3 regions of the Pseudomonas sp. Ors-4-3C genome follow, and region 1 is predicted to be linked to each of the others. Evidence: predicted binding sites of a transcription regulator. Region 1 holds the regulator's gene; each other region holds the start of a gene.
The links. Region 1 encodes FliA, which starts transcription of late flagellar genes. Its sites were predicted from a motif close to CTAAAGTTTNNNNNNNNNNNGCCGNTAA; they were not measured.
Positions count from the first base shown of each region.

Region 2: the regulator FliA is predicted to act here: its motif matches at 1,795-1,822, upstream of ACVHNU_RS01975 (methyl-accepting chemotaxis protein).
Region 3: the regulator FliA is predicted to act here: its motif matches at 1,786-1,813, upstream of flgM (flagellar biosynthesis anti-sigma factor FlgM).

Region 1 covers NZ_CM146900.1:978,899-983,714, forward strand. The annotation lists gene flhA (flagellar biosynthesis protein FlhA) at 1-898, shown strand, start outside; gene flhF (flagellar biosynthesis protein FlhF) at 910-2,250, shown strand; gene fleN (flagellar synthesis regulator FleN) at 2,364-3,194, shown strand; gene fliA (RNA polymerase sigma factor FliA) at 3,191-3,931, shown strand; gene ACVHNU_RS04580 (chemotaxis response regulator CheY) at 4,098-4,469, shown strand; gene ACVHNU_RS04585 (protein phosphatase CheZ) at 4,488-4,816, shown strand, end outside.
Region 2 covers NZ_CM146900.1:437,700-442,515, forward strand. The annotation lists gene ACVHNU_RS01965 (LysR family transcriptional regulator) at 1-798, opposite strand, end outside; gene ACVHNU_RS01970 (tellurite resistance TerB family protein) at 975-1,697, shown strand; gene ACVHNU_RS01975 (methyl-accepting chemotaxis protein) at 2,064-3,686, shown strand; gene ACVHNU_RS01980 (chemotaxis protein CheW) at 3,686-4,204, shown strand; gene ACVHNU_RS01985 (CheR family methyltransferase) at 4,201-4,816, shown strand, end outside.
Region 3 covers NZ_CM146900.1:3,917,793-3,922,608, reverse strand. The annotation lists gene ACVHNU_RS17655 (flagellar brake protein) at 69-815, opposite strand; gene ACVHNU_RS17650 (flagella synthesis protein FlgN) at 908-1,375, opposite strand; gene flgM (flagellar biosynthesis anti-sigma factor FlgM) at 1,424-1,750, opposite strand; gene flgA (flagellar basal body P-ring formation chaperone FlgA) at 1,910-2,671, opposite strand; gene ACVHNU_RS17635 (chemotaxis protein CheV) at 2,754-3,686, shown strand; gene cheR (protein-glutamate O-methyltransferase CheR) at 3,733-4,560, shown strand.

The DNA of each region.
Region 1 (4,816 bases):
GCCGACGGTGCATATTCGCGACAACCTCGATCTGGCGCCGAGCGCCTATCGCCTGACCCTGATGGGGGTGATCCTCGCCGAAGCCGAGATCTACCCGGATCGCGAACTGGCGATCAACCCGGGGCAGGTCTACGGCACGCTCAACGGCATTACCGCCAAAGATCCGGCTTTTGGTCTGGAAGCGGTGTGGATCGAAGTCAGCCAGCGTGCGCAGGCGCAATCGCTCGGTTACACCGTGGTCGACGCCAGTACCGTGGTCGCGACGCACTTGAACCAGATTTTGTACAAGCACTCCAGCGAGCTGGTCGGCCACGAAGAAGTGCAGCAACTCATGCAATTGCTGGCCAAAAGCTCGCCGAAACTGGCGGAAGAGCTGGTGCCGGGGGTGGTGTCGCTGTCGCAGCTGCTCAAAGTGCTGCAGGCGCTGCTGGCCGAACATGTGCCGGTGCGCGATATCCGCAGCATTGCCGAGGCTATCGCCAACAACGCCGCCAAGAGTCAAGATACCGCCGCCTTGGTGGCCGCAGTACGCGTCGGCGTATCCCGCGCCATCGTTCAAAGCATTGTAGGCACTGACTCCGAGCTGCCTGTGATCACCCTGGAACCAAGGTTGGAACAAATATTGCTCAATAGTCTGCAGAAGGCAGGACAAGGCTCGGAAGAGGGCGTTCTGCTGGAGCCAAGCATGGCCGAGAAGCTGCAGCGTTCGCTCATCGAAGCGGCGCAGCGCCAGGAAATGCAAGGTCAACCGGTGATCCTGTTGGTAGCAGGCCCGATCCGCGCGATGCTCTCGCGTTTCGGCCGTCTCGCAGTCCCAGGGCTGCACGTGCTGGCCTACCAGGAAATTCCGGACAACAAGCAAGTGACCATCGTTGCGACAGTAGGGCCCAACGGCTGAGGTAGTGGTTTATGCAAGTTAAGCGTTTCTTTGCCGCCGATATGCGTCAGGCCATGAAGCTGGTTCGTGATGAGCTGGGCGCTGATGCCGCCATCATTGGCAACCGCCGCATTGCCGGCGGCGTCGAGCTGACGGCGGCGCTGGATTACAAATTGTCGGCGCTGGCGCCACGGGTTCCGAACATGGAACTCGAGGACGAGCTGCGCAAGACCCAGTCGCGCATCGTTACCGCCCAGGCCGAACTGAGCCTGCGTGGCGAAGCCGATGGCAACACCAATCGCCAGTTGTTCGCCGGGCTGCCGTTGACGGCCGGCCTGCCGCTGACCGCTGCCGAGCCGTTGAGCGAACCGACTTACGCCGCCCCGGCGCGTCCGGCGCCGGCGCCTGCCCAGTCGTCCGCCGGCATCGATCCGCGTGCGCTGGATTCGATGCGTTTCGAATTGAACAGTTTGCGTGAGCTGATGGAAGTGCAGCTCGGCACCCTGGCCTGGAATCAGCTGCAAGGCAGCCGTCCGGCACAAGCCAATCTGTATCGCCGTCTGCAACGTATCGGTCTGTCCGGACCGTTGTCGCGCGACCTGCTGGCGATGATCACCGACATCGAAGAACCGCGTCAGGCCTGGCGCATGCTGCTCGCGCACCTGGCGCGAATGATTGCCGTGCCAGAAGTCGAGCCGCTGGAAGAGGGCGGGGTGATTGCCATGGTCGGCCCGGCCGGCATGGGCAAGACCACCACCCTGGCCAAACTCGCGGCGCGCTACGTGCTCAAGTACGGCGCGCAGAATGTCGCGCTGGTCAGCATGGACAGCTTCCGCATCGGCGCCCAGGAACAACTCAAGACCCTGGGGCGGATTCTCAACGTGCCGGTAACGCACGTCGATCCGGGTCAGTCGCTGGTGCAGGCACTCGACCCGCTGCTGCGCAAACGCGTGGTGCTGATCGATACCGCCGGCCTGCAGGCCAGCGATCCGGCACTGCGCATGCAGCTGGAAAGTCTGGCCGGGCGTGGCATCCGTTCAAAAAATTATCTGGTGCTGGCAACCACCAGCCAGAAACAGGTTCTAACCGCCGCTTATCACAGTTACAAGCGTTGCGGGCTTGCCGGCTGCATCCTGACTAAACTGGATGAGACGGCCAGCCTTGGCGAAGTGTTGAGCCTGGCGATCAGTCATGAACTGCCGGTCGCCTACCTGACCGACGGCCCACGGATTCCGGATGATCTGCATCTGCCGCGCCGTCATCAATTGGTCAGTCGCGCCGTCAGCGTGCAAATGCAGGAAGAACCCAGCGAAGAAGCCATGGCTGACATGTTCGCTGATATCTACCACAGCCCGACCAAGCAGGTTGGCTGAGGTAATGAACAGTTTTTGTACCTACATCGATGGTCTGCCATGCATTGTTCCGGTTGAGAACGCGCAGCCAGTAATGTGGCCTCCGTCTATGCAAGACAAGGTAAAGAAATAACATGGGCAGCATGCATCCCGTACAGGTGATCGCGGTGACCGGCGGCAAAGGTGGCGTCGGCAAGACTAACGTGTCAGTGAACTTGTCTCTGGCGCTGGCAGAGCTTGGCCGTCGGGTCATGCTGCTGGACGCCGATCTGGGGCTGGCGAACGTCGACGTTCTGCTGGGACTGACCCCCAAACGCACTTTGGCCGATGTCATCGAAGGCCGCTGTGAGCTGCGCGACGTGCTGTTGCAGGGCCCCGGCGGGATCCGCATCGTGCCGGCCGCTTCCGGCACCCAGAGCATGGTGCACCTGAGCCCGGCACAACACGCCGGTCTGATTCAGGCCTTCAGCGACATCGGCGACAACCTCGATGTGCTGGTGATCGACACCGCTGCGGGTATTGGTGACTCGGTAGTCAGTTTTGTCCGCGCCGCGCAGGAAGTGTTGCTGGTGGTCTGCGACGAGCCGACCTCGATCACCGACGCCTACGCGCTGATCAAACTGCTCAACCGCGACTACGGCATGAACCGCTTCCGCGTCCTCGCCAACATGGCGCAGAGCCCGCAGGAAGGGCGCAACCTGTTCGCCAAGTTGACCAAGGTCACGGATCGCTTCCTCGACGTCGCCTTACAATACGTCGGCGCGGTGCCGTACGACGAAAGCGTGCGCAAGGCAGTGCAGAAGCAGCGAGCGGTCTATGAAGCCTTTCCGCGTTCCAAGTGCGCGCTGGCGTTCAAGGCGATCGCGCAGAAGGTCGATACCTGGCCGCTGCCTGCCAACCCGCGCGGTCACCTGGAGTTTTTCGTCGAGCGCCTCGTGCAGCAAACGGCAGGGCCTGTGCTATGACCGCCAGCGGTATGAACTACTACAAGAAGTCGGCACGTGACGCGCAGTACGAGTTGATCGAGCGTTACGCGCCACTGGTCAAGCGCATTGCCTATCACCTGCTGGCGCGCTTGCCGGCGAGTGTGCAGGTTGAAGACCTGATTCAGGCCGGGATGATCGGCCTGCTCGAAGTCTCGACCAAATACGACGCCAGCAAAGGCGCCAGTTTCGAAACGTATGCGGGCATCCGGATCCGCGGCGCGATGCTCGACGAAGTACGCAAAGGGGACTGGGCGCCACGTTCGGTTCACCGCAACACCCGTATGGTCAGTGACGCAATTCGGGCAATTGAAGCTAAAACCGGCCGTGACGCTAAAGATCACGAGGTTGCGGCCGAACTCCAATTGAGTCTCGACGATTACTACGGGATTTTGAATGACACCCTGGGCAGCCGGCTGTTCAGTTTCGACGACCTGTTGCAGGACGGCGAACACGAAGGGCTGCACGAGGATGGCGCCAGTGCTCATCTTGAGCCGTCACGCGATCTGGAAGATGAACGCTTCCAGGCGGCGCTGGCGGACGCGATTGCCAATTTGCCGGAGCGTGAGCGACTGGTGTTGGCGCTGTACTACGACGAAGAGCTGAACCTCAAGGAGATCGGTGAAGTCCTTGGCGTCAGTGAATCGCGGGTCAGCCAGTTACACAGCCAGTGCGCGGCCCGTTTGCGGGGGCGTTTGGGGGAGTGGCGAGCGCGCTGAAGGCAGTGTGGGGACACTGCGAACGAGGCTGGTGCGGTGATGAACGGCACCGGTCTTGCTCTGTTGTGCTCCAGACAGTCTTCGAGTGCTGCGCCGATTGATTGAAGTGGCGCGTCCAGGTGCTGGGCGCGTTTAAGACTGCTTGGAGGTCGAATTGAACAAAGACATGAAAATCCTCATCGTTGATGACTTCTCAACGATGCGGCGGATCATCAAGAACCTGCTGCGGGATCTTGGGTTCACCAACACCGTCGAGGCCGACGATGGCACTACCGCCATTCCGGTGCTCAACAGCGGCAGCATCGACTTTCTGGTAACGGACTGGAACATGCCGGGCATGACCGGTATCGACTTGCTGCGCCACGTGCGTGCCGATGAAAAACTCAAGCATCTGCCCGTGCTGATGGTGACCGCAGAAGCCAAGCGCGAGCAGATCATCGAGGCTGCTCAGGCCGGTGTGAACGGCTATGTGGTCAAACCTTTCACGGCTCAGGCGTTGAAAGACAAAATCGAGAAGATTTTCGAACGCATCGGCTGATGAACGCGCGGGGGAGCTATGGAGCATAACGAATCTTCACAGGGCGATTTCGAGTCGACCCTGAAAAAACACGCGGTCGAACTGGTCGAAAGCCTTGAAAAAGGCAGGTTCGGCGACGCTGTGCAACTGATCCATGAGCTCAATCAGACCCGTGACCGCGGCCTGTATCAGGAAGTGGGCAAGCTCACACGCGAACTGCACAGTGCGATCGTCAACTTCCATATCGATCCGCACATGCCGCAGGCCGAGGAAGTGTCGCAAATCACCGACGCCACCGAACGCCTGGGCTATGTGGTCAAGCTGACCGAAGCCGCGGCCAACCGCACCATGGATCTGGTGGAAAGCGC
Region 2 (4,816 bases), 540 kb from region 1:
GTTGAGGTCGGCAATCGGCCGCGCTTCAATGATGTCGCCCTCCAGTGACCACGGGCGGTAAGTCATGTCCGGTTGAATCGATACGCCCAGACCTGCTGCGACAAGGCTTCGCACGGCTTCGGTCGATGCAGTGCGCAGGGTGATCTTCGGTTGCAGGCCGGCACCGCGCCACAGGCGCTGGGCGTTGCGATCCATCTCGTCGACGTTCAGTTGAATCAACGGTTCGCGAGCGACGTCGGCGAGGTTGATGCTGTCGTGTTCCAGCAATGGATGCTGGGCCGGCAGCCACAGACGGTGCGGCGAATGGGTCAGCACTTCGGTCTGCAAGGCGTGGCGGTCTTCGAGGTTGGAGAGGATCAGCACGCCGACATCGATTTCGCCGCTGACCAACAGGTGCTCGATGTAGGGGCGCTCGTCCTCCATCACGCGGATTTCGACATTGGGGTAGGCGCGCTGAAAGCGGGTGAGCAGATCGGCGAGGTAGTAACCGGCGACCAGGCTGGTCACGCCGACGATCAACTGTCCGGCAACCTGATCGGTGCTTTGTTGCAGGCTGCGCTTGGCGTTATCCACCGTGGCCAGAATCAGGTGCGCCTGCCGCAGGAACTGGTGGCCCTGGTGAGTCAGGGTCATGCCCTTGGCGTGGCGGCTGAACAGGCTGACGCCGATTTCCTCTTCCAGTTGCTGAATCGCCAGGGTCAGGGTCGATTGGGAAATGAACGCGGTTTGCGCAGCCGCGGAAATCGAGCCGGTCTCGGCCACCGCGATGAAGTGACGGATCTGACGCAGGGTCATCATGAGCAGGGTACCCGGTGGGCGGTTTTATAGATTGGCTGGAGTGTATATCTATTTTCACGAAGGGCTGTTGCCGGCGGAGCAACATCTGGAAGCACACTCGCAGGCAGGGCCGGGGCACTTTCGAACTAGGCTGAGGGCCTGATAGATCCGGATAACCCCTGTTTTGGAGGCGGAACATGAACACCCGTGGATTGCTCGATCAACTACTCAAGTCCGGCCAGGATCTGTTGCAGAACAAGGCCGGTAGCGCGCAGAACAAACCGGCGGCTGGCGGGCTGGGCGGTTTGCTCGGTGGCACTTCAGGCGCTGGTGCGCTGGGTGGCCTGCTCTCGGGGGCGGGCGGTGGCGCGTTGGCTGCCGGGGCGATGGGCCTGCTGCTCGGCAGCAAAAAGGCCCGCAAGGTCGGCGGTAAAGTTGCGGTCTACGGTGGCCTCGCTGCCCTTGGTGTGCTGGCCTATAAGGCTTACGGCAACTGGAACGCGCAAAAAGGCACCGCGCCACAAACCGAACCGCAGACGCTGGATCGACTGCCACCCGCGCAAGCCGAGCAACACAGCCAGGCGATTCTCAAAGCCCTCGTTGCAGCGGCCAAAGCTGACGGCCACATCGACGACCGCGAGCGCCAGTTGATCGAAGGCGAATTCACCCGACTCGACAACGATCAGGAACTGCAACACTGGCTGCACGCCGAACTCAACAAACCCCTCGACCCAGCCGATGTCGCCCGCGCCGCCAGTACGCCGGAAATGGCCGCGGAGATGTACATCGCCAGTGTGATGCTGGTGGATGAGGAAAGCTTTATGGAAAAGGCCTATCTGGAAGAGTTGGCGAAGCAACTGAAGCTGGAGCCGGGGTTGAAGGTAGAGCTGGAGAAACAGGTACGACAGGCGTCGCTATAGAACTACCTGAACACGGTACTCATGTAGGAGCTGCGGCACGCTGCGATCTTTTGATGTTGGCTTTAAAAATCAAAAGATCGCAGCGTGCCGCAGCTCCTACAAGGTTTTGGACTGGACGCCGAAATGTGTAGGAGTGAGCCTGCTCGCGATTGCGTTTCCAGCCTCACAACAACAGCAATGGCCGATCCATCGCCCCTTTTTGCCATTCCATCGCTGGCACGGCAGCCCGGGATTGTCGGACAGTCCCACCCCAGAGCCTTCCCGCGAACCACGTCGGGCCGGCCCGAGGGTTAAAAAGCGTCTTATAAATGAAACACCGCCCTCGGCTATACTCCCCGCATTTCGACTTAGGCACGAGGACTCACTGTGAAGAACTGGACGTTGCGCCAACGCATTTTGGCGAGCTTTGCGGTGATTATCGCCATCATGTTGCTGATGGTCGTTGTTTCGTATTCACGCTTGCTGAAGATCGAAGCCAGTGAAAGCAGTGTGCGTGACGACGCGGTGCCCGGCGTCTATTACAGCTCGATGATTCGTGGCGCCTGGGTCGACAGCTATCTGCAGACCCAGGAACTGCTCGGCCTCAAGGAAGGGCAGGGCATCAGCAGCGAAGACGCGGCGGACTACAAGGCGTTCGAGACGCGCCTGCAAGAGCAGATGGCCAACTACCGCAACACCGTCACCACCGATGAAGACCGGGTCGAGTTCGCCGCGTTCGAGAAAGACCACGACGTCTACATGCAGATCCAGGATCAGGTGCTCGACTTGCACAAGCGCAACCTGGAAGCCGAAGCGGTCAAGCTGTTCACCGAGAAGCTGACCCCGGCGTGGTACACCGGCCGCATGAAACTCAATGACATCATCGGCGAGAACAAGAAGGTTGCCGATCAGGCCATGGCCAACATCGACGAAGCGGTGGCAGCGGCCAAGGTCAGCATGTTCGTCTCGCTGCTGGTGGCGGTGCTGGCGGCCGGTGCCTGCGGTCTGCTGCTGATGCGCGCGATCATGGCGCCGATGAACCGCATCGTGAAGATCCTCGAAATCATGCGTACCGGCGACCTGAGCAGCCGTCTGAACCTCGACCGCAAAGACGAGTTCGGCGCTGTGGAAACCGGTTTCAACGACATGATGGCCGAGCTGACTTCGCTGGTGTCCCAGGCCCAGCGCTCCTCGGTGCAGGTGACCACGTCGGTGACCGAAATCGCCGCCACTTCCAAACAGCAACAGGCCACCGCTACCGAAACTGCGGCCACCACCACCGAGATCGGCGCGACCTCGCGGGAGATCGCCGCCACCTCGCGGGATCTGGTGCGCACCATGACCGAGGTGTCTACCGCTGCCGATCAGGCCTCGGTGCTCGCCGGTTCCGGCCAGCAAGGTCTGGCGCGGATGGAAGACACCATGCACTCGGTGATGGGCGCGGCCGATCTGGTCAACGCCAAACTGGCGATCCTCAACGAGAAGGCCGGCAACATCAATCAGGTGGTGGTGACCATCGTAAAAGTCGCCGACCAGACCAACCTGCTGTCGCTCAACGCCGCCATCGAGGCCGAGAAGGCCGGTGAATACGGTCGCGGTTTTGCCGTGGTCGCCACCGAAGTGCGGCGTCTGGCGGATCAGACCGCCGTCGCCACTTACGACATCGAACAAATGGTCCGCGAGATCCAGTCGGCGGTGTCCGCCGGCGTGATGGGCATGGACAAGTTCTCCGAAGAAGTGCGTCGTGGCATGTCCGAAGTGCAGCAGGTCGGCGAGCAGCTGTCGCAGATCATCCATCAGGTGCAGGCGCTGGCGCCGCGGGTGTTGATGGTCAACGAAGGCATGCAGGCCCAGGCCACCGGTGCCGAGCAGATCAACCACGCGCTGGTGCAGTTGGGCGATGCCAGCAGCCAGACCGTCGAGTCGTTGCGTCAGGCCAGTTTCGCCATTGACGAACTGAGCCAGGTGGCCGTCGGGCTGCGCAGCGGCGTTTCGCGATTCAAAGTCTGATGAGCGAAATCACCGCCAAACGCAGCGCTGCGCCAGTGGCGAAGCAGGCGTTGTTCCTGCTGTTTCGCATCGGCAACGAACGTTACGCCTTGCGCGCCACCGAGGTGGCGGAAGTGCTGCCGCGCCTGCCGTTGAAGCCGATTGCCCAGGCACCGGGCTGGGTCGCCGGGGTGTTTGCCTATCGCGGTACGGTGGTACCGGCGCTCGACCTCAGTGCGCTGACCTTCGGCCAGCCTGCCGAGGCGCGCACCAGTACGCGGCTGGTGCTGGTGCATTACCGTCCGGATGAACGGCAGCCGCCGCGCTGGCTCGGGCTGATCCTTGAGCAGGCGACCGATACCCTGCGCTGCAACCCCGAAGACTTCCAGCCGTATGGTCTGGACAATCGCCAGGCGCCGTACCTTGGCCCGGTGCGCGAAGATGCCCAAGGGCTGGTGCAGTGGGTGCGGGTCAACGACTTGCTGGATGACGCGGTGCGCAGCCTGCTGTTCCCGGCGCCGCTTGAGGCGCAGTCATGAGCAGCGACCAGCGTTTTTTCGATTTCCTCAAGGAACGCATCGGTCTGGATGTCACCTCGGTGGGCCCGGCGATCATCGAGCGGGCGGTGCGTCAGCGCACCACGCTCTCGCAAGCGGCGCACAGCGATGAGTACTGGCAACTGCTGCAAGGCTCGCGTGACGAGCAGCAAGCGTTGATCGAGGCGGTGATCGTCCCCGAAACCTGGTTTTTCCGTTACCCGGAATCCTTCGCCACGCTCGGCAAGCTGGCGCGCAAGCGTCTGGATGAATTGAACAACATGCGCGCGCTGCGCATCCTCAGCTTGCCGTGCTCGACCGGCGAGGAGCCCTATTCGATTGCCATGGCTTTGCTCGATGCCGGTCTCAAACCGCATCAGTTCAAGGTCGACGGCATGGACGTCAGCCCGCTGTCGGTGGAGAAGGCGCGGCGGGCTCGTTACGGCAAGAACTCGTTTCGTGGTCAGGATCTGGACTATCGCGAGCGTCATTTCACCGCCGAGCCGGAGGGGCATCGGGTCAACGAAGCGGTGCGCGAGCAGGTGCGCCTGCAGGCCGGCAATGTGCTGGATCCGACGCTGCTGGCGGGCGAGCCACCGTTCGATTTCGTGTTCT
Region 3 (4,816 bases), 2.9 Mb from region 1:
CAGAAAGATTTTTGGCATAAAAAAGGGCAGTCCCGCGAGGGGCTGCCCTTTCTATTTGCCTGTACGAATCACAGATCGTCTTTATCGAACCGGCGTGCTTCACGCTGCAGTTGATAAACGAAGCGCTCGACGTTGCGCGCCGCCTGACCACTGATGTTGTGGAAACGCAGGCCGGCGAAGGTGATGTTGAGCTTTTCTTCGAAGTGCAGATAACGCAATTCGACCGAAGTCGGCTGATTGCCGAACAGCGGGGTGGCGATCATGCGGTCATAAACCTGGCCCAGTTGCAGGCGGTCGGTGATGTCGCCTTCAAAGCGCAGCTTGCAACCGGTGGCGGAAATATCCAGCAGTTTACCGTTGATCGGTGCCTTGAGCTTTTCGCCGCCGAGTTCAACGCTGACCAGATCGGTCAGCTTCAGGGCCGCGCGAAAAGCGTTGCGGCGCTGGTGGTAAACCACTTCGGTCGGCAGTTCGCCGGTGTAGAAACGGTCACCTTCGGATTCTTCAATGTTCAGCGTGCCGTTGCATTCCCAGGCGATGCGCACGCCTTCGTGGAAGCCTTCGACCTTGAACGGTTCGCCGGCCAGCAGAAAACGCTCGCCATCGCGCGGGATCATCTCGTCCAGGGCAATCGTCGCGGTTTCCCGGTCAACCTTGATCAGGTAGCTCTGGAAGCGCTGACTGCGCTCGTGAAAGGTGATGATCAGCGGATCGTGGCTTTCTTGCAGCTGGCGCAGGTTGCTGGAGATTTCCAGGGGCGTGGTCAGCACCTTTGGTGGCTGCGGAGTATCATCCGCGCTTAGGGCGTTTGGCACGTTTTCTCAATCTCCAGACAAAATTTGACTACGACTAGCCAGCATTTTGCCAGCATGTTTCGCGGGTTGATAGTGCAGGCACATCGAATGGCTCACGCCTGGCTGAGCGTACGCGGCTTGGTGGGCTTGGCGAAAGTGCCTGTGGCGTCATACAACGCTGGTGGCTCGCCCCCGGTGAGGATTTTCAGCTGATTGGCCGTGGTGGCCTGCTGAATCTGGATCGACTGACCGTTTTTGACATTGGCCGCCTGGCACTGGGCAATCAGGTCTGTCAGTACGTCGCTCTGGGACAGCAACTGATCGCCAATGCTCGACTGGCTGGCCAGGTGCTCCAGGCCCTGACGATCGAGCGGCAAATTGAGGCTGGCGAGGATTTCGCTGCGCTTGCGGCCATGCTGTTCAAGCAGAATGATCAATGCCTGTTTGCGCGCCAGAATATCTTCGAGCAAGGGCATGTCGCGACCGTGCAAGGCGAGGGACTCGGTTTGCAATAACTCCAGCAATTGTTGAGCTGGAGCAAAGTCGTCGGTGATCAGTTGCAATAAATTAGTGTCGTGCATGGCTGGCCTTGGGTTCTAAGCGTCCAAAAGCCTGGCGCCGGCAAAAGCCTAGCGCTGGGCTTCGAAGTTGAGCAGTTTGCTGGCTACACGGTTGCTGTCGACTTTATAGCTGCCATCGGCAATCGCTGCTTTCAACTCGGCCACTCGGGCTTTGTCGACGGCAGGCTGATCGCGCAGCTTGTCAGTGACCTTCTGCAACTGTTGAGCCTCATTGCTGAGGTGTACCGATTCCCCGCTTTTTACGGTACTGGCCGTTTCGGCCGGGGTATTCAGCGGCGCGGAGGTGCCGGTATCGGCGGTTTCCTTGGCGTTGCTGGTACGTGTACTGCCCGTAAGTGACGAGGAGCTGTTCAAACGGCTGAAATCGATGACCATGTTAAAAACCTCTGGGAATTTGGACGCTTGCCATGTTCTCGGCCATCCCCTGGAAAACTTTAGGCTCATTTGCAATGAGCTGCATGCGTCGAAGCGTGTCCTGCTTCGGCACAGTTTAGGGAAGCGTCGAGGCCGGCGCCAGTTTTCTGCGTGAGCGTTTTACATGGCCACTTCCACTTGGCCCGGCGCGATGACCTGCGCCTTGATCACCCGGTTGGAGTTCAGGTTTTTCACCCGGATCTGTTCCTTCAGACCGCCATTGGCCAAGGCTTCGCCGGGCATGCGTACGGCGAGCGTACCGCTGCGGGCGATGATGACCACCTGATCGCCCTTGCGCACCACTTCAGCCTGTTCCAGATGCACCAGAGTAATGACCTGATCGGCGACCGTTGGTCGGGTTAATTTTTGCCCGATGGCTTCATCCACCGACGTCAGGAAACCCTGATTGATCTGGCTGACGTCGCGTTCACGCAAGGTCACGTCCTGCGGCTCGATAATCCCGGCGCGTTTGAGCGGTCGGGTGGTGGTGACAATCTCGCGAAACAGGCGGACTTGAGCGGGCACGAACACCGTCCAGGGCGAGCTTCCCTCGCAACGGACCTTGACCGTGACCCGGCCCAGCGGACGTGCCGGACTCTCCAGCGACGCTGTCAATTCCTTGTCGCACATAGGCATGCGCATACGTGGATCGAGCTGGTTGACCTCGATTTCGTAGCGGCCTTCGGTTTGACTGGTAGCCAGATAGTCTTCTACGGTGAACTCAAGAAAGCCCTGAGTGACGCCGATAAGCATGTCAGGCAAGGTAACCGTATCAGCACCGGCAGGGCTGCCAGCGAAAAACAAGCAGACGGCAGACGTCGCGCACAACGCTTTGCGGGTGCGGGAGGTCAGGCGTCGGAAAAATGTCGTTTGAGCGTTCATACGAGTTAAAAAGCAAGCGCCGTGCCGTTTAGCAATGAATGTGCGTCGCAACAACACTTGGCGTTGGTGTAGGAGTCTGGGCATGGCTGGTGTAATGGATTCGGTGAACCAGCGCACGCAACTGGTAGGGCAGAATCGCCTGGAGCTGTTGTTGTTCCGTCTCGACGGTCAACAGCTCTACGGAATCAACGTGTTCAAGGTGCGGGAAGTGCTGCAATGCCCGTCGCTGACGTTGATGCCCAAGTCCAGTCCTGTCGTGTGCGGGGTGGCGAATATCCGGGGGGCGACCATTCCGATCCTTGATCTGGCAATGGCGACCGGTTCCGGGGCGTTGAAAGACAAGAAAAATCCGTTCGTGATCATCACGGAGTACAACACCAAGACCCAGGGTTTCCTGGTCCGCTCGGTGGAGCGCATCGTCAACATGAACTGGGAAGAGATCCATCCGCCGCCCAAGGGCACGGGGCGCGATCATTACCTGACCGCTGTGACTCGAGTCGACAACCAGTTAGTCGAAATCATCGACGTCGAGAAGGTGCTGGCGGAAGTCGCGCCGACGCCGGAAGCGATTTCGGTCGGTGTGGTCGATGTCGAGACCCAGAGCAAGGCGTTGTCGCTGCGGGTGTTGACGGTCGACGACTCGTCGGTGGCGCGCAAGCAGGTCACGCGTTGCCTGCAGACGGTCGGTGTCGAAGTGGTGGCGCTGAACGACGGCAAGCAGGCGCTGGATTACCTGCGCAAGCTGGTCGATGAGGGCAAGAAGCCGGAAGAAGAGTTCCTGATGATGATTTCCGACATCGAGATGCCGGAGATGGACGGGTACACCCTGACGGCGGAGATCCGCAGCGACCCGCGCATGCAAAAGCTTCATATCATCCTGCATACTTCGTTGTCGGGGGTTTTCAATCAGGCGATGGTCAAGAAAGTCGGTGCCGATGACTTCCTGGCCAAATTCCGTCCTGATGACCTGGCATCCCGGGTAGTCGACCGGATCAAAGCAGCAGATATCAGCTAGGGGCCTTCTGCCCCTGGCGGTCAACACGATTTAAGAGGCGGCATCATTGTCTACGGGTAATTTGGATTTCGAACAGTTCCGGGTCTTCCTGGAAAAAGCCTGTGGCATTTTGCTCGGTGAAAACAAGCAGTACCTGGTCTCGAGCCGTCTCAACAAACTGATGGAGCAGCAAGGCATCAAGTCCCTGGGTGAGCTGGTACAGCGCATCCAGACCCAGCCGCGCAGCGGTTTGCGCGAGCAGGTGGTCGATGCCATGACGACCAACGAAACCCTGTGGTTTCGTGACACCTATCCGTTTGAAGTCTTGAAGAACAAGGTGCTGCCCGAGGCGATCAAGGCCAGTCCCAACCAGCGTCTGCGGATCTGGTCGGCGGCGTGCTCGTCCGGTCAGGAGCCGTATTCGCTGTCGATGTCGATCGATGAGTTCGAGCGCAGCAACCTCGGTCAGTTGAAGATGGGTGTGCAGATCGTTGCCACCGACCTGTCCGGCAGCATGCTGAACAACTGCAAGACCGGCGAGTACGACAGTCTGGCGATCGGTCGCGGTTTGTCCGCCGATCGTCTGCAGCGCTACTTCGACCCGAAAGGGCCGGGACGCTGGGCAGTCAAGGCGCCGATCAAGAATCGCGTGGAGTTCCGCTCGTTCAACCTGCTCGACAGCTATGCGAGTCTGGGCAAGTTCGACATCGTGTTTTGCCGCAACGTGCTGATCTACTTCTCCGCCGAGGTGAAGAAAGACATCCTGTTGCGCATTCACAGCACGCTGAAGCCGGGCGGGTATCTGTTCCTCGGTGCTTCCGAAGCGCTGAACGGTTTGCCGGATCATTACCAGATGGTCCAGTGCAGCCCAGGGATCATTTACCAGGCGAAGTGATTGCATCGGCAATACAAAAAACGGGAGGCCTCAGGGACTCCCGTTTTTTTGTGCCTGAATTATCTCCCTCACACACCACAAATCCCCTGTGGGAGCGGGCTTGCTCGCGAATGCGGGGTGTCAGAAAAACAGATATCGACTGACTCGACGCTTTCGCGAGCAAGCCCGCTCCCACAGTGGGTCTGTGGTGTAGGTGCGAGGGGAGGGCAAGCGGCAGAAAAGCGGCAGCCAGCGGAAGCCGTTTGCCGCTTTTCTG